2 regions of the uncultured Sneathiella sp. genome follow, and region 2 is predicted to be linked to the other one. Evidence: riboswitches for the same ligand, from Rfam matches in the RefSeq annotation. Region 2 holds a riboswitch; the other holds the start of a gene.
The links. Region 2 has a riboswitch for thiamine pyrophosphate ahead of AAC599_RS07210 (ABC transporter ATP-binding protein). Riboswitches for the same ligand answer to the same signal wherever they lie in the genome.

Region 1: it holds a riboswitch for thiamine pyrophosphate, as region 2 does, so the genes downstream of both, AAC599_RS00925 (hydroxyethylthiazole kinase) here and AAC599_RS07210 (ABC transporter ATP-binding protein) in region 2, are expected to answer to the same signal.

The regions. Positions count from the first base shown of each region.
Region 1 is NZ_CAXBKA010000001.1:172,142-182,967, reverse strand. It holds gene AAC599_RS00940 (SDR family NAD(P)-dependent oxidoreductase) at 1-139, shown strand, start outside; gene AAC599_RS00935 (hypothetical protein) at 129-971, opposite strand; gene AAC599_RS00930 (TRAP transporter substrate-binding protein) at 1,156-2,244, opposite strand; gene AAC599_RS00925 (hydroxyethylthiazole kinase) at 2,241-2,978, opposite strand; TPP riboswitch at 3,026-3,130, opposite strand; gene AAC599_RS00920 (MFS transporter) at 3,303-4,517, shown strand; gene AAC599_RS00915 (hypothetical protein) at 4,606-5,562, shown strand; gene AAC599_RS00910 (ankyrin repeat domain-containing protein) at 5,628-6,170, shown strand; gene AAC599_RS00905 (MaoC family dehydratase) at 6,221-6,682, opposite strand; gene AAC599_RS00900 (MaoC family dehydratase) at 6,708-7,190, opposite strand; gene AAC599_RS00895 (VOC family protein) at 7,252-8,034, opposite strand; gene AAC599_RS00890 (CHASE2 domain-containing protein) at 8,282-10,711, shown strand; gene hmgA (homogentisate 1,2-dioxygenase) at 10,719-10,826, opposite strand, start outside.
Region 2 is NZ_CAXBKA010000003.1:37,446-48,271, forward strand. It holds gene AAC599_RS07145 (alcohol dehydrogenase) at 1-464, opposite strand, end outside; gene AAC599_RS07150 (aldehyde dehydrogenase) at 497-2,002, opposite strand; gene AAC599_RS07155 (LysR family transcriptional regulator) at 2,242-3,180, shown strand; gene AAC599_RS07160 (hypothetical protein) at 3,356-3,556, shown strand; gene AAC599_RS07165 (crotonase/enoyl-CoA hydratase family protein) at 3,665-4,429, shown strand; gene AAC599_RS07170 (Lrp/AsnC family transcriptional regulator) at 4,414-4,890, opposite strand; gene ald (alanine dehydrogenase) at 5,034-6,152, shown strand; tRNA gene AAC599_RS07180 (tRNA-Arg) at 6,366-6,442, opposite strand; gene AAC599_RS07185 (ETC complex I subunit) at 6,469-6,771, opposite strand; gene AAC599_RS07190 (PA14 domain-containing protein) at 6,779-7,396, opposite strand; tRNA gene AAC599_RS07195 (tRNA-Pro) at 7,564-7,640, opposite strand; gene AAC599_RS07200 (PaaI family thioesterase) at 7,703-8,134, opposite strand; gene AAC599_RS07205 (DUF192 domain-containing protein) at 8,149-8,637, opposite strand; TPP riboswitch at 8,684-8,789, shown strand; gene AAC599_RS07210 (ABC transporter ATP-binding protein) at 8,783-9,583, shown strand; gene AAC599_RS07215 (ABC transporter permease) at 9,580-10,371, shown strand; gene AAC599_RS07220 (ABC transporter substrate-binding protein) at 10,375-10,826, shown strand, end outside.

The DNA.
Region 1 (10,826 bases), on a different contig from region 2:
ACCACAGCTCGGATGGGACAAGTTCGTCTCCGGGAATATCGAGGTTATGGCCTTCGATTGCGACCATTTCAACATGATGATCGATCCGACAATCGGGGAAATCGGGAAAATCCTGAACGAGCTGCTGCTTACTCGTTAACCCAGTTTCCGGGGATATGGGTCTGATAGAATGTCAGGCTGTCTTCAGCATAGCCGAGTTTGTTGAGATTCACATGGTCTCCGTCCGGGTATGCCTTGAACTCCTTCGGCTCCTGCGCGGCGGCGAACAGCTTTTTGCCGGAACTAACGGGGATGGCCGCGTCCTTTTCCCCGTGCAGCATCAGGAGGGGGGCATTTATATCCGCTATCCGGTCGATGGAATCATATCTTTCTGTCGTCATGATCATGCAAAACGGCAGGCCGTAGTATCGGTTCGTGAAATAATCGCAAAACCGCGCATATGAGGCCTCCAGTGTGAGGGCGGCAATTTTCCGTTCCGTTGCGAGACGAACCGCAATCCCGGTTCCCAGGCTGTATCCATGGGCAAGTCGTTGTTGTGGCGGGATTTCCTGTCCCAGCAGGCTGTCCAGCTGGTCATACAGGGCACGGGCGTCCGCGGCGAAATTCTCTTCGGACGGGACGCCGTCCTTGCCGCTCGACCCTCGATAAACCAGTGCAGCAAGGCCGAACCCCTTGTCCAGAAAGGGCTTCAGGCGAGATACCGAGGGGCCGATCGATGTGAAATTGCCCATGAAATAGAGGATAACCGGCGCATCGCCCTCCGGCGGCTTGATCCAGGCGGAAATGGTTGATCCGTCTTCAGCGGTAAAGGCGACTTCCTTGACAGCATCATGTCCGAATTTTTCCGGGCCGTCCGCGGACTGATCGAAACGGTAAATGGAGCCGTAAAAAGAGGTCAGCCCCACATATCCCGCGACGGCGGCCAAAGCGATCAGGATACCCAGGATAATCAGGCCGTTCTGAAGAGACATGAGGAACTCCAGCTTGATCTCGGAATTTTATCGCGGGCAATATGAAGGGCGCGGATTGTCCGGTCAAGGCTGAAACAGGCCCTTCAGGCACCATAATGGTAGACGTCCACGCCCATAAATCGGTGAATTCCACCACTATGGTTGCAGTGTTAACTGTTCATTAACCATAATGGTGGGCTTGTGTCTAGGCGTCCCTTGCGGCGAAAAACGGCTGGCGGCTGACCCGGGACCAGCTCTTCGACAGGGAGAGCGCTGTCCGGTAGGATGCCAGAATTTCCTCCGCCATGGCATCGCCGGAGACAAAGTTGTCGATCAGCCCTGGTGTCAGTTCCCGGGCACGTGCGAGAAGGTCGGGCGGAAACTGGCGAACCTTTACATTCTTGTTTTCGATAAGATCGTCCAGCGCGCGGGCGTTTTCCCAATCGGATTCGGACAGGCCAAAGGCATTCTCCGACTGACAGGCATTGGCCACCACTGCCTTGAGGTCATCGCTCAATTCTTCAAAGGCGGTGCGGTTGACCAGACATTCGGCGCTGCCGTTCGGCTTGTTGAAGGAGGGCCAGTAATAATAGGGGGCCGCCTTGTAAAATCCGAAAGCCCGGTCGCTCCAGGGGCCGAGGAACTCCGCGGCGTCGATCAGGCCGTTTTGCAGGCCGGGATAGATATCCCCCGGCGGGAGCAGCACGGATGTGGCGCCGAGGGCCTCGAACAGTTCTCCGCCGAGACCGGCACTCCGGATTTTCACCCCCCTCATGTCATCGAGAGAGTTCAGCTCTTTCTTGAACCATCCACCCATCTGTATTCCGGTATTTCCGGCCATAAATGGTTTTATATCAAAGGGTTGGTAGAGCTTGTCCCAAAGCTCCTGCCCGCCGCCCTGATTGATCCACGCCATATGCTCGAGGGCGGTCAGGCCGAAGGGTACCGTCGTAAAGAAGACGCTGGCTTTTGCCTTGCCCTGCCAGAAGAAAGAGGCGGTATGGCCAAGCTCGGCGGTACCGCCGCCCACCGCGCCGAAAACCTCGAGCGCGGGCACGAGCTCACCGGCGGCATAGAGTTTGACGGTGAGTTTGCCGCCGCTCATGGTCGTGATCCGGTTGGCAAGGCGCTGCGCGGTCACGCCGACGCCGGGGGCCCCTTTCGGCCATGATGTCACCATCTTCCATTGCCGGGCGCCGCTTGAGATGGCCGGGGTGCTGAACAGGCCGGCCCCCGCGACACCGAGGCCGGAGGCCGCTATGAATTTGCGTCGGGACAGGGATTTTTCAGTCATGATTCCTTCCTTTCCTGAAGGCTGGATTGGCTTGATTTGTAGACTTCATCGAGGATATTTGCGGCGAAGCTGCCGGGGCCGCCCGATGTGTTTGCGGCTCTCTCTCCCGCATCACCAAGAAGGCGCAGGCCGATGGCAACAGCCTCAAGCCGTGCCGACGGGTCTGCGGCCGCAAGGCACGCCCCCAAAAGCGCGGTGCCGGCGCAGCCGATGCCGGTGACCCGGCTCATGAGCATATGGCCGCCGGTGACGGTTTTTTCGCGTCCGCCATCGGTGATCAGATCTTCAACGCCGGTCACGGCGACGATCGCGCCGGTTTCCCGGGCGAGGGCATGCGGGGCCGCGTTCAAGGCGCTGATTTCACCGTTATTCCCACGAATAAGTGCCGGTTGACGGGTCATCAGCTCTTTTGCGTAAGCGAGGCGCCCTGGCGCCCTGTCGATCAGGACCGGGTCAAGAATCCAGGGAATCTCCTTCTTTTGGGCTGCGGTTATCGCGGCCTCAATTGCCGATTTACGGTTCCCGTCGAGTGTTCCGAGATTGATCAGGAGGGCATTCGCGCCCGAGACAAAATCGGCGACTTCGGAAATATCGGAGGACATGGAGGGAATGGCCCCGACGGCCAGCAGCATATTCGCCGTCAGTGCCTGGACGACCGTATTGGTCAGGCAGTGAACGGCAGGACTGCGACGGGCAATCTCCGCTAGCAGTTCGTCTGACACATTATCACGCATTTTTCCTCCGTTTCACATCGGAGGGAAGGGGCACGAAAACTCTGTGGGATTGAATCGGCCTCAATTCCCTCCGCCGGTTCTAGCCGGATCAGGTTCGACGGGTCGACATTTCTCATGTCTCTCAGCCTTGAAAGGCACCCCGATGAGCAGCCCCCATACTATGGAATTACGGCCTCAATGCAATGCGAAAAATTTCGTTAGAAAATCTAATGTGACAGGACATAAAATGTACTGTGACAGCCTCAAAACCTTTATGATAACCTGAAATGATAATAAAGCGCGGAAAAGGCCGCCTCAGGCCGACGCTATAACAGGAACAATCCAGTGACCAGTCAGCAGCTACGCTTCACTTACCTGAACGTCGGTCATTTCGTTGACCATCTGTTCATGCTGATTTTTGCCAAGGCGGCCTTTAGCGCGGGCATTTCCTTTGGTCTCGCAGAAGATGGCGCCTATGCGGAGATGATTCCCTATGGCATTCCCTCGCTTGTTCTGTTCGGCGCGGGCGCGCCGCTTGCCGCTTATATCGCTGATAAATGGAACCGCAACAGTATGATTGTGGTCTTTTTTGTCGGCATCGGGCTGTCGGCGATCGCCACCGGGCTGGCGCAAGATCCGCTGCAGATTGCCGTGGGCCTTGCGGCGATCGGGCTGTTCGCGTCCATCTATCATCCTGTCGGCATTGCCATGGTTGTTCAAGGGGGCGGGAAAATAGGCTGGCGCCTTGGTCTCAACGGTGTCTGGGGGAATATGGGAGTTGCGGCGGCACCGCTGATCACCGGGTTCATTCTCGCCGATTATGACTGGCGGGCGGCCTTCATCATTCCCGGCACCATCGCCATTGCCATCGGCATCGGATTCATGATTTTCGTCCGGCGTGGCGGCGGGAAACCGCCGGTGCATGCGGCGGGGGAAAAGGAAATCGTCGGCTTCATGCCGGGCTGGAAGCGGGCACTGTTCGCCATATCGCTGGTGACATCGGCGGGCGGATTTGTGTTTGGCACCATGACGTTCGTCATTCCGCGGATGTTCGAAGTCAGCATGCCGGACGTGACGATGAATGTGGCGACGACGGGCCTGCTGGCGGCGCTGGTATATGCGATTGCGGCCTTCGCGCAGCTCGCAGTCGGTCGTTTGATTGACAACTACCGTATCAAGCCGGTGCTCTTTGTTATTGCGCTCGCGCAGCCGATCCTGATCGGGATCATGGCGACGCAGATGAATTATGCGTTGTTCTTCGCGACCCTTCTCGCGATGGCCTTTGTTTTCGGCCAGATCCCGATTACCGATACGGTTATATCGCGCTATGTGCCCGATGCTTGGCGGTCGAAGGTCATGGCGGTGAAGCTCATGCTCAATCTGGTGATCGGCGCACTTTCCCTTCTGGCGGCGCGGTATATTCTGGAATCCGGCGCAGGATTTTCCGGCGTGATTGCCGTTGTCGCGATTGTTGCCGCCTTGATCTCGCTGGCCGCCCTTCTGCTGCCGGGGCGGGTCCGCCGGGAGGTCGCCGTACCGACAATTTCCCCGGCGGAATAGACACTTATCCATAATTAAATCGGCATGACGCAGTTCTTTACCGGAGAGGCGTCTTTATGGCATACTACCCGTAAAAAAGGAAAAGCCCATGACCGTTTCGCTTGCTGTTCGCCCCAAGCATCTTCTGGCCCCTCCTGTCCGCCTTGAACCGGCATTCGATGATCCGGACGGCGTCGTCGATCTGATCAAAAAGGGAAGCCCTTATAAGACCCTCTCCGCAGTTCATCGCGCCAAGGGAGAGACGTCCGGCGGCTGGTTCCGCAATTTCTGGGCTCTCGGCGGCAACGTGATCTTCGACGGGGCAGAACCGTATTTTTATAACCAGCGGTTTATCGATGCGGCGAAGAAGTCCTTCAAGGCGGAGATTATCCGCCCGGTCGCGATGATGACAAATCTGAACCTGCCGGCGGAAGGCCTTCCCTATCACCAGGACCTGCCGTTTTTCCGGGGCGCGCAGAACCGGGAGGTGCCGAGCTGGATGTTGGCGCCGATGGGGTATTCCGGCCTGTTTCATGACTGGGCGATTCCCGTCGCCTCGGCAATTACCTGGTTCTATGACGGCGAGGGCGGGGAGTTTGAATACTGGCCCGACGGACTGGGCGCGCCCTCCCGGACCGAGCGGCCACCCTATAACAATTGCTGCGTTCTGGCCGATAACGAATATATGTTCCACCGCGTCGGCAGTGTCGGGCCGAGAGCGGAACAGCACCGTTACGACAATCTCGGTCATGATGCGAAACTTGAACTGACCGCTGACAATCACTGGCGGGTCATCGATGAGGGCGAGGAAGTCGCGCTTGTCGATTATGGGACTGTTCGTCTATCTGTCCTCTGGAAGGGATATTGCTTCAAGGATGAGGCGGAAGCGGAGGCCTATGACGATCACAGCCATGACCTGACGACGGAGCTGATCAAGGAGATTTTCTGTGAAGATCTGCTGGCGCGCGGGATAAAGGTTTCAAAGCCCGCGGATTTCGAGACGGATATGGCGTGGAAGGAAGTGATTACCAGTACCTATACTCCACCGACGGCAGAGCAGGAGTAGTATCGCGGCAATCAGGGGACGGAGCGCCGGTCCTTCCCGAGACGGTTTCACCTTAGGCGGCGAAAATGTCTGATATTCATCAAAAAGCCCTGGCGCTGGACCGGGCCTATCGGGAGGGGGACCTTGAGGGCGTGCGCCGACTGCTCGGGCATCCGTCCGGATTTCCCAACTGTGAGCAGCCATTCGAGCTTGGCTGTGGCGGAACTCCGCTGGAATATGCCTTCTGCTGGAGCCCGCAAAGCCTCATCCATGAGCTCCTGCGCCTCGGGGCGGATGTCGATTATAGCGATGATGACGGCTTTCCGCCGCTGTTTACCCTTCTCGCATCGGATCGTGACGATAAATATGAGCTGATAACGCTGATCCTCGATCATGGCGCCGATATTCATCAGCGGGGATTCAATGACTGGACACCGCTTCATTATGCCGTGGCCCAGCGGGATATCGAGGCGGTCACGCTTCTCCTCCGGCGTGGTGCCGACCCCCACAGGCCGACGCGGATTGACGACGGAAATTCACCCCTTGAAGATGCTGAGGCATGGGGATTTGAGACGGCCGTCGCCGTCATGAAAGAACAGGGTGTCAGCGAACCGGACAGTGGCTCGTGAACATCCTTACCCACATGGGCGCGGGCTGAGGAAACACAGGTTGAAGGCCGTCATGCCGCCGCGCCCGGTATAATATCCGGAAATTCGGCCATGGCATTTCCGGCGGCCACCAGATCGCCATCCTGATTGGTGACCTCGATATCGAAAAGCAGCCAGTATCCCTTCTCCGTCTCGCGCTTTCGCGAAATTCGGGCGACCGGTGTGATGGTATGGCCGAGCTGTACCGGCTTCAGCCAACGGGTTTCCAGCCGCCGGTGGAAACCGCCGCGCGGCAGCAGCCAATCCGTCAATGTACGTGAAATAAGCGCGAAATTCTGCATTCCATGCATGATTACGCCGTCAAACTGCGTTTTTCCGAACTTGTTCTTCATATAGTTATCGTCGAAATGCAGCGGGTTGTAGTCGAGGGATGCGTCGGCGAAGGCCTGGATGGTGTCTCGGGTAACGGTGAATTCCCGGCCGGTGATGACGTCCCCTTCGTTTACTTTATCGAACTGTACTTTTGCGGTCATGATGCTGTTCCTTTCCCCGTCCGGTTCAAGCGGGACGTATGGTCTGGCCGCGACCGGTGCAGACGACCTGGCCGTGCTGGTTGGTGAATGTGTTCTCATGGACGGCAAACAGGCGGTCCTTGCGGATGAAGCGATCAAGCGCGGTTCCCCGCATGGTGATGGTATCGCCGGGGCGGATCGGGACATGATAGGACCAGTTCTGTCCGGCGTTGATGGTCCCGGGGGAACGCATCCAGTCTTCTGTCGTCGTGCAGGCGAACATCAGCAGGATATGGATGGACGGGGGCGCGATAATGCCGCCGTAGGGCGTCGTTTTCGCATAGTCCTCATCGAAATAGATCGGGTTGTCCTCGCCGACACCGCGGGCGTAGCGGGCGATCACCTCCTTGCTGAGGGTCACGGGCCGGGTGTCGCGCAATTCGCCCGGAATAATCTCATCCCAGGTTTTTCGCTTGTCGACATCCTTCCAGAAATCGGTCTCGAAATTATCAAGGTCCAGTACGGTCATTTTAACCCCTCCCAAGGTTACTAGATGTGGCGCCATTGCGCCTTTTATTATTCTTTCTGTCTCAGGCAGCGGCGGGCGAGAGCCGAAAATGTACGCCGCAAAAATCAAACCCGTCATCTGTAACGGCGCAGCCCGCAGCCTTCGCCTTTTCCTGCATTTTCTTAGGATCCTTCGCGGTCATGTCGATCGCCGTGAACAGTTCCTCCGCCCGGTCCGGGGTCTCTTTGAAATGGAGGAGGCCGTAATCCAGCTCGATTTCAAAACCTCCCGGCGCGACCTTGACAGGCCGGTCGCAGATCTGCCCCCACAGTTTCGCGCGGGATTCTGCGCCGGGGCTGCAAATCTCGATCCCGAGGATATCGCCCGTGACATCCTTGCTGACATAATCCTGCCAGCCATCGCCAGCCCAGTGATAATTCCCCATTATGTCATCGCCGCCATCATGGTGGTCAAACTCCATCATGGTGGCACCCGTTTGCTTGGGGTTGAGCTGCAGAAGATCAGCCTTTTCGTTGCGTCTTTCGAAAATGGGGGCGACGCCCGCCGCCGCGGCGAGGGATTTGTGACGGTCAACATCGGCACAGTCAAAAATCGCCATATAGCCGCCGCGCCCGTTATTGCGGGCAAGAAACCGGTCGACGGCGGTTTCCGGCTGGATCGCGGCGACAATTTCCAGAAAACAGCCATTTATGGCATACATGATATTTTCCAGACCGAACTGCGGCAATCTTGACCGGTGACAGACGTCAAGGCCGAGAACATCCGAAAAAACACGTTCCGTATGGCTGATATCCGATGCCGCCAGGCATATCTGCCTGAGTCGCACATAGTTTGAGGCTGGCATGATTCCCTCTTTCTCCCGATGGGGACTGGCCGGTTATTGTTCCTTGTTCTTTGCCGCCGCATAAGTATTTCAAATTTATTGATTGAGGTAAAGAGCGCTTATTCTTGCCGATGGTGCGTTGTTTCCGATCGCCGGGGTAAAAAAGCAGTAGCAAATTTGTCCGATACTGGTAGGCTACGCCCTTCAAATAGCCGGATATTTTCTGAAGAGAATGAACAAGACCGACAGCGGGCTCGTATAATACAGAATGACGAAAAGCCTTCCTTCCCCCATAACCCGAATGAGCCAGGCGATGATCGTTCTTGGCATCTGCGCGGCGCTGATAGTGGCGTTTGTGAATTTGCGGGACAAGCCGATCATTCAGCTTATCGAGGGCCAGTTCCTGGACTGGCGGTTTGTGCTGCGCGGTCCGATTGCGGCGGATGCGAATATCGAGCTGGTGCTTATCGAGGGCAGTCAGGCGTCTTCGGATGAAGGCTCGGCGATCTCGCCGGACGACCTGATTACGGGAATCAAGGCGCTTGCGGCACAGAATGCCAGGACAATTGTTGTCGACCCCCGCCTTTTGAAGATGACGGCGCCCAATGCCACGGGCGAGGAGACGGCAGCGGGAAATGAGCTGGCGCAGGCGATGACAGCGGCCGGGAATGTCGTTGTTCCCTATGTTTTCAGCATGACACCCTCTGCGGGCGGGCGCACGGCGCTTCCCGTCCCCGTTCAACGGACGGCCTACAGTGTTTTCCGCACGCGGGATACGACCTCCGTCAAGCGTCCGCCGGAAGCGGGCGGCTATATTGCTCCGGCGGCCGGGGTGCTGGCGGCCGGATTGCCCGGTCATATCACCTACACACATCAATATGCAAAGAGCAGGCAGTTCGCCTATCCGGTGATTGGCTATGGCGGTTCCTATTTCCCGTCCCTCGCGATCGAGGCATTCCGAAAGTCAGTCGGTATGAATACAGCGGATATCGAGGTTAATTTCGGCGAAGGACTGAGTATCGGCAGCCTTTATCTGCCAACGGACAATCGTATGCGTCTCGCCGTCAATTACCACGGTCCCGGCGGAACCTACAAGCAGACGAGCTTTGCCGAGCTGATCGGGGGCACCCTACCGACGGACACATTCAACGATAAACTGGTGCTGGTCGGGCTGGCGCCGTCTGCGGCGGGCGGTGCTTTCGTTACGCCCTATGATCCCGCAATGTCGGAAGTTGAATTTCTGGCGAATGTCATCGACAACATCATCCGTATGAACCCGCTGATCCGGTCGCAGCAGATTATTGTTCTCGATATTCTGCTGTTGGCGCTGATCGGTCTGTATTTTGCCCTGGCGGCGGCGGCGAAGAAGAACTGGGCCGTGTGGGTATTGGGGGCGCTGGCAACCGCAGTTGTCCTCGCCGGCAATATGCAGGCGTTCCTGTTGTTTAACCTCTGGATGGGGCTTACCTTCCCGCTGCTGGCAATGGTTTTGTGCACCGTTGTCCTGGTGATGACAAAGCGCCTTTCCGCACGGCGCCGGGTGGCGCTGGAAGCGGCGCTCCTTGCGGAAGAAACGCAGTTTGATGCCCCCTGGACATTTGACCGGGTCGCCAAGACCGGCAACAAGACTGAGGACAAGGAATACAGCCGGGATGCGGAAAGCCCGGATGAACCGGCCCCAGAAGACGAACGCGTGACCGAGCCAGAAGTTGATGACAAATCAGTGGCCATGCCGCGGTTTGAAATTCCGGAAGAGACCCCCTCTTTGACATCGGAGGAGGAGACGGAGGATACCGAACCGCAAGAACCCGTGCTGGTGAGCCCGGCCGCGCCGCAAAGCGCCAAGGCACCTGATCGGGTAACCCCGGAGAAGGTGAAGCCCGCCTTCAAACATGCAATCTCGGGCCCTAGCCCGCTTCCCGTTCCACCGCCCAGAGCCGAAAAAGCACCGGAGCCGGAGGAGAAGATTGTAGAAGCACCACCGGCGCCGACACAAAAAAGCAAAAAACCGGCGTCTCTCATTCCGGTGATGGAATCTTCTACCCGTCGCGAGAAAGCCCCCTTCGCCGGATCGCCGCAAGACCTGATTGGCCGCGGACGGGCCAATGGCCAGTTCGATGTCGCCGTGCTCTATATCAATATGGGCGGTTTTCGCAAAATGGCGCGCAGCCTCAGCCCGATGCGGGCCTCCGAGTTTATCCATGCGGTCTATCAGCTAATCGGTAAAACGGTCGCCAAACATGGCGGCTTCCTTGAGCAATTCGGGGAGGAAAACGTCATGGCGCTGTATGGCCTGCCGGAGGGAAGCCCGAAGGATGCGGAGAATTGCCTTCGCACGGCGCGGGAACTGTCGGCGGCGCTTTCGGAATGGGGCGTGAAAGAAGGGTTCTCCGCCGAAAAGGCCGTGGATTTCTGCATTTGCGCGGATTACGGCCCGGTCCGCATCCATGCGAAAGGCGAAAGTGCCGAGCAGGAAGTGAGTGTCTCGGGCTATACCATCGGCCTGGCAAGCCGACTTGAGAAAGCCGCCGCGTCAAAGGGGGCTGGCGTCATTGCGTCAGCCAAGCTGATGTCGAAAGTCGGCGAGAGCGAGGCAGAGGGCGAATTGAAAGAAGGGTTCAAGGAACAGCCGCTTCAGGATATTCCGGGCTCGGCGGAGCAGGTCGGCCTCTGGCGGGCGGAGCATCAGACCTCGTAGTCTCGGGTTACGTCTTCCCCTCAATCGAGCCATCGAACTTTTTCTCGACCCCGCCCCAGCAGGCGATGTAATCCTTTTGCAGGCTGTCATGGTTGGCCGCAAATTCCGTCACGAT
Region 2 (10,826 bases):
TAGGTGCATGCCAATTCCTTGGGAAGAGCGCCGTAATCGAGCAGATAACGTGAATGCGGTACGATCAGAGTGTCGGAATATCCTCCTGCCACGTCAATGCCGAGCTGACGCGGACGGTTACAGAGCTGCTCCTCACCCGAGGCGCAGATCGCGCATTCCCCGCAGCCGATCCACGGATAGACGACGCGCTTGTCACCGACTTTTACGTCCGTCACATTTTCACCGACCCCCGTTACTGTACCGACAATTTCATGACCAAGCGTAAAGGGAAGCTCCCGCCCACCCTTGATGTTAAGCTGCTTGCCATTGCCGAGATCAAAATGCCCTTCCCAAATATGGATATCACTGTGGCAGACACCACAGGCCGTGACATCCATCAGGACTTGATCTCCCATTGCGACGGGAGCGTCGCCGGTGTTTTCCACCAGCGGCGCCCCGTATTCTTCAAACTGATAGCTCTTCATTTTTTCCTCCCAGATTTCTTGAAGCTCAGCGATCAGGCAATATTGATCCAAGTCGTTTTCAACTGAGTGTATTTTTCAAGAGCATGAAGAGAGCGATCCCGGCCGTTGCCCGACTGCTTATATCCGCCGAACGGCGTCGACATATCGACATCATCATAGGTATTGACCCAGACCGTCCCGGCCCGAAGCGCCTGTGCTAGCTGATGCGCCTTCGAGATATCCCGCGTCCAGACAGAAGCGGCCAGACCGTATATGGTGTCATTGGCGATCTTGATCCCCTCTTCCATATCCTTGAAGGTGATCGTACTGACAACCGGGCCGAAGATCTCTTCCCTCGCAATGGTCATGTCGTTTGACACATTATCGAAAATCGTCGGTTCGATATAGAAGCCCCCCGTTTCCTGCATGACCTGCTTGCCGCCGTAATGCAGCTTTGCACCTTCTTCCTGGCCTTTGCCAATATAGCCCATGACGCGTTCCGTCTGATTTTTATCGACCATCGCGCCGACAATCGTCTTGGCATCCAGCGGATCACCCGGCTGGAGGGTTTTCGCGACATTCGCGATCTTCTCAACCAGTTCGTCCTTGATGCTGTCCTGCACGACAACGCGGGAAGCCGCTGTGCAGACTTCACCCTGGTTGAAGAAGACGCCCATGGCGATTTTCTTCGCGGCAAGGTCAAGATCCGCGTCCCCCATAACCAGACTCGGGCTCTTGCCGCCGCATTCCAGACCAATGGCTTTCAGGTTGCTTTCCCCCGAATAACGCATAAACAGCTTGCCAACCTCAGTCGAACCCGTGAACGCCAGCGCATCCACATCCATATGACGGCCAAGAGCCTGTCCAGCAGTTTCACCGAAACCGGGAAGGACATTGAAAACGCCTTCAGGAATACCGGCTTCAACCGCCAGTTCCGCAATCCTGAGCGCCGTCAGCGGGGACTGCTCCGCCGGTTTCAGGATCACGCTGTTACCAGCCGCCAGTGCCGGAGCAAATTTCCATGCGCCCATCAGCAACGGGAAGTTCCACGGAACCACACAGGCGACGACACCAATCGGTTCCCGCGTGATGAGCGCGAGAGAACGACGGCGGTCCGTCGGGGCAATTTCATCATAGAGCTTGTCAATCGCCTCGGCATACCAAGAGATACTGCCCGCAGATCCCGGGATATCGACGGCGCCGGCCCATTTTACGGGCTTGCCCATGTCCAGACATTCCAGCAGCGCCAGTTCATCCTTGTTCTTCATGATCAGACCGGCAAACTTCTGAAGAACCGCCTTGCGCTTGGCGGGCGCAGCGCGAGACCAGGCGCCGGATTCGAAGGCGGCGCGCGCGGCAGTCACAGCGCGGTTCACATCCTCAACATCACAGGAGGCAACCTGTGTCAGGACACGGCCATCAAGCGGGCTGACGCAATCAAATGTTTTGCCGGAAGCGGCGTCGACATACTGGCCATTGATAAAGGCCTTGTTCCGGATCGAAATTTCACTTTCAAGCTTCTGCCAGTCTTCTCGTGTCGGGGTAGGTGCTGCGGACATACTTTTTCCTCTTTATTTTATTGATGTCAGACATAATTTTTTCTTGTACAGAAAATAACGAAAGCCCCGGGCTCATGAAAGCCTTTTTCTTACAATGACAATACCGAAAGCCCTCCGCCGGTGAAAGACTTAGTTTGCCGGTGGACAAAAAATATTTTCCGCCGACGCGCTGACAGTCATTCTTCCTTGATATATAGCTACTTCTTACTGAATTCTCATAATTTCGATAGGCACTTTTTATGGTACCCGGAAATATCAACCTCACCCAGCTCCAGACATTTCTATGGGTCTCTTCCTTGCGTAGCTTTCGCAAGACGGCCGAAAAAATGAACACGACACAGCCCGCAATATCTTCCCGGATCGCCAGGCTGGAGGAAACGCTAGGTGTCCGCCTGTTCGAGAGGGATACAGGCTTCATTCATCTGACGGCAAAAGGGCTTGAGCTTCTGCCCTATGCCGAGAAACTTCTCAGAACATCCGCCATGCTGGTGGACCGGATCAGCCAGAATGAGGATTATGTCGGTATATTGCGTCTTGGCGTTTCAGAGGCGATCGTCCATACGTTCCTGCCAGATTTTCTAACCGGCCTGCGTCAGAAGTTTCCGGAAATTGAGGTGGACATCGTTGTTGATGCAACTGCGAATCTGCGCCGGGAGCTGATCGAGCGCTCAATCGACTTTGCCTTGCTGATGGGGCCGGTGACAGATTACCAGATTGAAAACCACGATCTGATCGAGTTTGATGTTATCTGGGCCGCAGCCCCGTCCCTCAAAATCGACACGGATAGTGAATTGTCTTTGGATGAATTGGCCACCACCCCACTCATCACCTATGCGCGAAACACGCGGCCCTATGCCGACCTGTCGCGGCAGCTTCGCAAGAACATGGAATTGCCCGCCCGCATTTACTCCTCCAGCTCACTTGCGGCTATTCACAGGATGGCTCTGGATGGTGTCGGTATTGCACATCTGCCGCGTCAGATGATACAGGCGGATATTGTAAACGGCCGCCTAAAGCAGGTACAATGTGTCTGGCACCCGCCCAGCCTTAAATTCACGGCGTCCTACCCGACCGAACCTTATAGCCCCGTGACCGAGAAAATCGTACAGCATGCTTTGGAAGTTGCTCGCGAATACCGCAAGCAGATAGAAACCCTTGTCCCCCTCACCGTACAGTGAGAATGACGGAAAACACGGCAACATATGGCGCATCCATACTATTGTTGCAGTTTAATCTTGCCTAATGTTACGGTGTCATGACAAAAGACCATCACCGTCACCTGTCAGGGGAATTTTCGTCTTAGGCTCCTGACGAAATGGGCATAAAGCCCGAGAGTAAATGTTAGAGCGAGAAATGAGTACCTACGTTTTTTCCGTTTACAATACCGAAGCGCGTAATGCGCTCGACAACAACCAGGAACATCCCCATATTTCAATGCGCTGGGCCACTCCGTGCCGTTTTGCCATCGAAGCGGAAAATCCGCAAAAGGCAGAGACCTGCATTAAGGAAAAGTATCCCCGCGAAGAGGGTTTTGTGACCAAACGCCTGAACTGATCTTCACGTGGATCCGATGGCGGCATTCGGGGGCGCATAATAACTGCCTCAACGGTTTGGCCTGCTCAAATGTACGTCTTTTCATCTCCTCAAAAGGAAGCGAGACCCATGACAAACAAACAAAAAATAATAAGCGAATCAAAGGGACCCGTTACAACCATCATCGTCAACAGGCCGGAAGTACGGAACGCACTTGATCAGGAATCGATGGAACTCCTCACGCTTGCCTATCGTGCGTTCGAAGCGGATGACAGTCAGCGCGTCGCCGTTGTTACCGGTGCAGGCGGGGCATTTTGTGCAGGCGCCGATCTGAAAGAAGCCTCCAAACGGGTTGATTACAAAGCCTGGGCCGGCCATCAGGACGGTCCGTTTCACAAGCCGCTATCAAAGCCGCTGATCGGGGCCATTGCCGGTCATGCCTGCGCCGGCGGCATGGGCCTCGCCCTTCACTGCGATATCCGTATTGCCGAGGAAACGGCTGTTTTCGGTATATTCTGCCGTCGCTGGGGTGTCCCGATGAGCGACGGGACGCCGGTCCGCCTGCCCCGTGTTATCGGGATGGGTCGCGCTCTCGATATGATGCTGACCGGACGGCCGGTTCCCGCAGATGAGGCGCTGTCTATGGGACTTGTCACACGTGTCGTCCCGACCGGCATGGCGCGTGCCGCCGCAGAGGAACTTGCCCTACAAATTGCAGATTTTCCACAAATCGCCATGCTGTCGGACCGGGAAAGCGTTTACATGCAGGAAGGCAAAACCGACGCGGAAGCCGTTCAGTTCGAGATGATGGCCGCGGAGGAAGCGAAACAGAGGGAAGCAAAAGCCGGTGCCGCCCGCTTTGCCGCCGGCGAGGGCCGTCACGGTGCTTTTTGATAGTTCCCGAAAACCGGATATCCCCTCCAGGGCTTGATCGCCCGCAAGGCGAAAATTGACCGCATGCTCGCCACATGCGGCAGCTTTGCGAGGCAGTTCCTGTGGATGCGGTCATAGTCCCGTACATCGCTGGCGGTAACCCGCATGATGTAGTCAGCATTGCCGGTCGTCAGATGACATTCCAGAATTTCATCATAGGTCATCACCGCTTTTTCAAAAAAATCCAGCGTCTCCTGGCTTTGCGATGTCAGAGAGATTTCGACAAAAACATCGACCTCCAGGCCCAATGAGCGCTTATCCAGCCGCGCCATATAACCATCAATAACGGCCGCATCCTCCAGCAGCTTGATGCGGCGGTGGCAGGCCGACAGGGAGAGGTTTACCCGCTCTGCGATCTCAGAAATAGGCTGGCTCGAGTCCCGCTGCAACTCCAGCAAAATCTGCCGATCAAAGTTATCCATTGGAATTTTTCCCGTTATCTATTCTATTTATCGGAATTTATACTAAAAAAATTCATAGACAAAATAATTTTCGGAAATAATTTCACGCGAAAAATCGTACAATTCTTGTCTTCGAAATTGATCTGTCTGGGGGAGAAAACAGCATGATCGTCGGAACACCCAAGGAAATCAAAAACCATGAATACCGCGTCGGACTGACACCGGAAAGCGCCGGGGAACTTGTTACCCGCGGCCATGAAGTGCTGGTGGAGACGAATGCAGGCCGCGATATCGGCGCATTCAACGAGGATTACGAGGCCGTCGGCGCGAAAATAGTCGGCACCGCCGAAGAAATTTTCGCCCGCGCCGAAATGGTCGTCAAGGTAAAGGAACCCCAGGCGATTGAGCGTGCCATGCTGCGCGAAGGCCAGATTTTATATACCTATTTGCATCTTGCGCCGGACCCGGAGCAGACTCATGATCTGATAAAATCAGGCGCTGTCTGCATTGCTTATGAGACGGTCACGGATAATGCAGGCGGTCTTCCGCTTTTGAAACCAATGAGCCAAGTCGCCGGTCGCATGTCGGTCCAGGCCGGCGCGGCGGCACTTGAAAAATCCCATGGTGGACGCGGGGTCCTGCTTGGCGGTGTCCCGGGTGTTGCGCCGGGCAAGGTCGTAATTATTGGCGGGGGCGTAGTCGGATTCAATGCGGCCCAGATGGCGATAGGGCTGCATGCGGATGTCACGATCCTCGATCGTAATCCGGTCGCGCTTGAACGACTCGAAAATCATTTTGAATCGTCTGCCAAGGTGATTTATTCCACCAACGCCCTTCTCGAACGGCTGGTGATGGAGGCCGATCTGGTGATTGGCGCCGTGCTTATTCCCGGCGCTGCTGCGCCGAAGCTGGTTACCCGCGAAATGCTGGCCACCATGCAGGAGGGAGCTGTCATCGTTGATGTGGCGATTGACCAGGGCGGTTGCTTTGAAACGTCAAAGCCGACAACCCATGCAGACCCAACCTATGTTGTCGACGGTGTCGTTCATTATTGTGTCGCCAATATGCCGGGTGGCGTTGCCAGAACCTCGACTTACGCGCTTAACAACGTCACCCTGCCCCATGCCCTGCGCATTGCAGACAAGGGTTGGAAACAGGCCCTACAGGACGACCGGCATCTAGCAAACGGTCTGAATGTCTGGAACGGCAAGATTACCTGCGATCCTGTCGCGCGTGATCTCGGCCTCGATTACACGCCAGTCGAGACTGCCTTGCAGAGCTGATCTGTTCAGCTCGCGGCGGCAGGGCGGTTAAACCGCAGCTGAAGCAAAAGCAAGGTAAAGCTGAACGTTAATGCGTAGTTGGGCAGCGCAAATATTATGATGTTTCTGATGATATCGGCCATAACGGATGCCCGGCGATCCCCAAACTTTGCCATCAGGTTTCTGTTTTTCGGATGAGTAGCAGTCCCGCAAGCAGCAATCCACAGAAACAGTTGGCGACCCCGGCACGACTCGAACGTGCGACCTATTGATTAGAAGTCAATTGCTCTATCCAGCTGAGCTACGGGGCCGTTATTCTGCTAAATTCGATCTGTCGCTAGCCGCGAACCCGGGTATAGGCGAAGTTTTCCGCATAGGCCTTAAGATGAAGGCGGCGCTTCTTGGCTTCAAAAACCGTGTAGGGTATATTGTTCAACTCGCAAAAAGCGATGGCACTTTCCTTGTCGTCAAAATCGACTATCACCTGCGAATTCATGTCCCGTGACCCGGTCCATCCCATCAGCGGTTCAATATATCTCGCTTCGGAAGGTGCATATTCAAGCCGCCAGTGCTTGGTCCCCTTGCGGCCCGACTGCATGGCGTTTTTCGCCGGTTGGAAAATTCTCGCCTTCATTGTCATCGCTCAACTACTCTCCAGTATGGCTGAAGACTTCAGCAGGCACATAGTCCAGTTCGCCAAAGCCCGGCGCTTCCCAGTAAAGCTCCAATGTCGCAGTGTTCTTCTTTTCGAAATATTTGATATGGACCGGATACCAGCCCGGCTCCGAAATCTCAACAATTATTTCATCGGAAAAGCGATCGGCATGAACATCCGGATCCTCATAGATCAGCCTGTCACCAATCGAGACCCAGACACCGTCATTTGAGTGCACCATAAAGACATAACGGCCGGGCTGTTCCAACTTGATGAATCCCTTGATAATCGCTCCAACCATATCGTTGCTTTTCGCCGTCAAGACATTCCCTTGACCCACCTGATAATTCAGCATCGGAATGGGCTCACCCGGCTGGCCATCCATATAGCCCATGTTCTCTTCAAGCTCTTTAATGCTGTCGACCTTCACCCCGTAATAGGTGACCGCGAGGCCCGGCTTGAGGTTGGCGGCATCTGGTTGCGGCGAGGCCGGCTTGAGATCGGCAAATGTTTCCGCCTGCGCGAAAGCAGGTACCATAAAAAGGCCCAGCAGAAGAATGGCGACGCGCGCCTGCTGTATAACCAGCTTTTGCATAACACTCTCGTTCATCTGCCCGTCACCTCCTCAATTGTAAATCTTTATAATATTCTATTGAAAATTTACCTGACGGCAACGGAAAGCGCAACAACCCGACATTCTTCATAAAATCGTCACGCATTTTTTGCCTGAAATCATAAAAAAACCCTGCAAATCATTGATTTACAGGGTTTTAGATATGGTCGGGGCGGCAAGATTCGAACTTGCGACCTCTCGCTCCCAAAGCGAGCGCACTACCAGGCTGTGCTACGCCCCGTTCGGTGAAAGGATCATCTATACTAACAACGCCCCGCTCGCAAGTCAGAATTAAGAATTTTTCTAAGACCCAGCATGAACGTAATGGAATATAGCGTCGGCTTTGAACAGTACTTTGCCACGTGCCCTCAACTCACCACGGACGAAGACGACCGTTCGTGTGCTTCGAATCACCTCGACGTCGGATTCCACCCAGTCTCCTTCGCGCGCCGGTGAGAGGAACTCGGAGTTCATCTTGATTGTCACACAATGCCGGCCGGTTTCATGACGTACAGAGGCCGCAAGCGCAGCGTCGGCGAACGTCATCATCATTCCGCCATGCACCACCCTGATGCTGTTGAGATGACGTTCCTCCACCCGGAAAGCCCGGATCAATTTGCCGTCGTTTGTAATCTTCTCATAGAAGGGGCCGTTGATGTTCGTGAAAGGCGCTGCTCTTTCAACAATCTCAAATCCATCGGGAACGGGACGGGTTCCGGTTGTGTTGTTATTCATTGTTTGTCCGGTGGTTACTGATTTTCAAAAATGGGATGATACAGAACATCCCCGATCTTAACAGAGTTTTCGTGAGCAAATCCGCCGTTCAGTTCAAGAACCGCCCGGGCCGCCCCTTCGAATGTAACGACATCCAGGGAATGAGGAACTGCTTTGTCCTTGATATAGAGAATTTTTCCGGATGCATCCACAAAGAACATATCGAGTGAAATTTCCGTATCTTTCATCCACATCGTAATCTTCCGGGTTTCCCCGAAGTCAAAAAGCATCCCCTGCATTGGCGGCAGGGTGGGACGATGCATCAACCCTTTACTCCGCTCCGCGGGATCATCCGCGACTTCAACATCCAGGAGAATGCTCCGCTCCGCGGTTTTTAGGATGAGGCGTTCGGTCTCAGAGACTGTTTCAGCGTGAGGCGCCGATATCGCCGCATAAAACAGCAATAAAATCAATCCAGTCAGGATAAATATGAAACCATTACGCGAACTGGTGAGCGGTGTCATTCGACCGAAGAATTCCTTGTCTGCAAACATATTTTCTTTATAGTAGGGGCTCCTCGGGGGGAGCCAGTTTGGCTGAGAGGTTCCGATACGCGGAACGACCCCGAATACCTGATCAGGTTAATACCTGCGTAGGAACGAGAGGTCAATGGAACCGGAACGCCCAGACATTTTATCTATGCCGAAGCCGATGAACGTCGCATCAGGCGATCTGTCGCCTGTCGGTGTGACGCTGACCCTCGACCGTCTCGAATTTGATGGGCAGTTGATCCTCGGTGATCTTAAGCTGATACTGGAACCCGGCAAAATTACCTGTCTGCTGGGTCCCAGCGGGGTCGGCAAGAGCAGTATTCTCAAAGTTCTTGCCGGATTTATTCCGCTGCCCGGGCAAAGCCGTATAACGGTCAGCGACAATGACCCCCTGGCCGGGCGCCTGTCTTATATGGATCAGCAGGACCTGCTCCTGCCATGGGCAACCGTACAGGAAAACCTGCTGATCGGTGATCGGCTAAGGGGAAACCCGCCAAATATCGAACGCGCCCGCCACCTCCTTGATCATGTGGGGCTTGCGGATCGACAGGACGCCCTTCCTGCGACCCTTTCCGGCGGTATGCGCCAGCGCGTTGCTCTGGCCCGGACATTGATGGAGGGAGCGCCGATCGTGCTGATGGACGAACCATTTTCCGCGCTCGATGCCATTACAAAGTTACGGCTCCAAGATCTGGCGGCGGACATGCTGAACGGCAAGACGGTCCTGCTCATCACCCATGACCCGCTGGAGGCCTTGCGCATTGGCCATGTTATACATGTTCTCTCCAGTGTCCCGGCCACCCTATCCTCACCACTGGCTCCAGAAGGATCCATTCCACGCAATCCGACTGACGACACGCTCAAGCATCACTACTCCGAAATTATGGCGCAACTTGCGGCTTCCGGGCGGTTGTCATGAAAATTTTTCGTATGCTGATTACCATAGCCGGACTGCTTCTCCTTTGGGCTGCGATTGCCGCGCTTCTTGATCTGCCGAAATTCATACTCCCTTCGCCGCTGATCGTGATGGAGGCGCTTGTCCGTCATGCCGGGTTGATTGCGGAGAACGCAATCACCACGGCCACGGAAATTCTATTGGGCCTTATCCTTGGGGTTATGTTCGGGATGATATCTGCTCTCATGATTTCCGCCTATCAACCTGTAAAGCAATGGGTTTTTCCGCTGCTGATTGCAAGTCAGGCGATCCCTGTCTTCGCGATAGCACCGCTGCTCGTGCTGTGGCTGGGGTATGGTATTGCCCCGAAAGTGGTGATGAGCCTGCTCATCATATATTTTCCGGTAACCGTCGGATTTCTGGACGGCCTTAACCGGACGGACCCCGCATGGCTGAATCTTGCCACACTACTACAGAAGTCAGGCCATAAAGGCCGCCTTGGAGACCTTGTCCGCCTCTATCGCTATATCAAGATTCCGTACGCCCTTCCCTCACTCGCCTCCGGCATCCGGGTTGCGGCGGCAGTTGCCCCGATCGGTGCCGTGGTTGGTGAGTGGGTCGGCGCCTCTTCCGGTCTCGGTTACCTGATGCTCCATGCGAATGCCCGTGTCCAGACGGACCTGATGTTCGCCAGCCTGCTGGTCCTGACCCTCATGGCACTTCTTCTTTATTACCTGATCGATCATGGCCTCCGGCGCGCTTTGCCCTGGCTTTCAGATCAGGACGACACTGTCACCCAAAAATGGAGTTAGTAAATGAAAAGAATATTCCTCCCCCTGTTGATCGTTCTTGCGATCCAGAGCACCACGGCGAGCGCCGCGGAAAAACTGACCGTGCTGCTGGACTGGTTCGTCAATCCAGACCATGCCCCTCTGATCGTTGCCGATGAAAAGGGTATTTTTGAAAAGCATGGGCTTGATGTCGAGATGATCGCTCCTGCGGATCCAAATGACCCGCCAAAACTGGTTGCGGCCGGTAAGGCGGATCTGGCGATCTCCTATCAGCCCCAGCTTCATATGCAGGTGGCAGAAGGGCTGCCGCTCAAACGGATTGCAACCCTCGTGGCGACGCCACTGAACAGCCTCGTGGTTCTTGAAGATGGTCCGATAAAGTCACTCGCCGATCTCAAAGGGAAAAAAGTCGGCTATTCCATCGGCGGATTTGAAACGGCGCTCCTGAATGCCATGCTGGCCCCTCATGATATCTC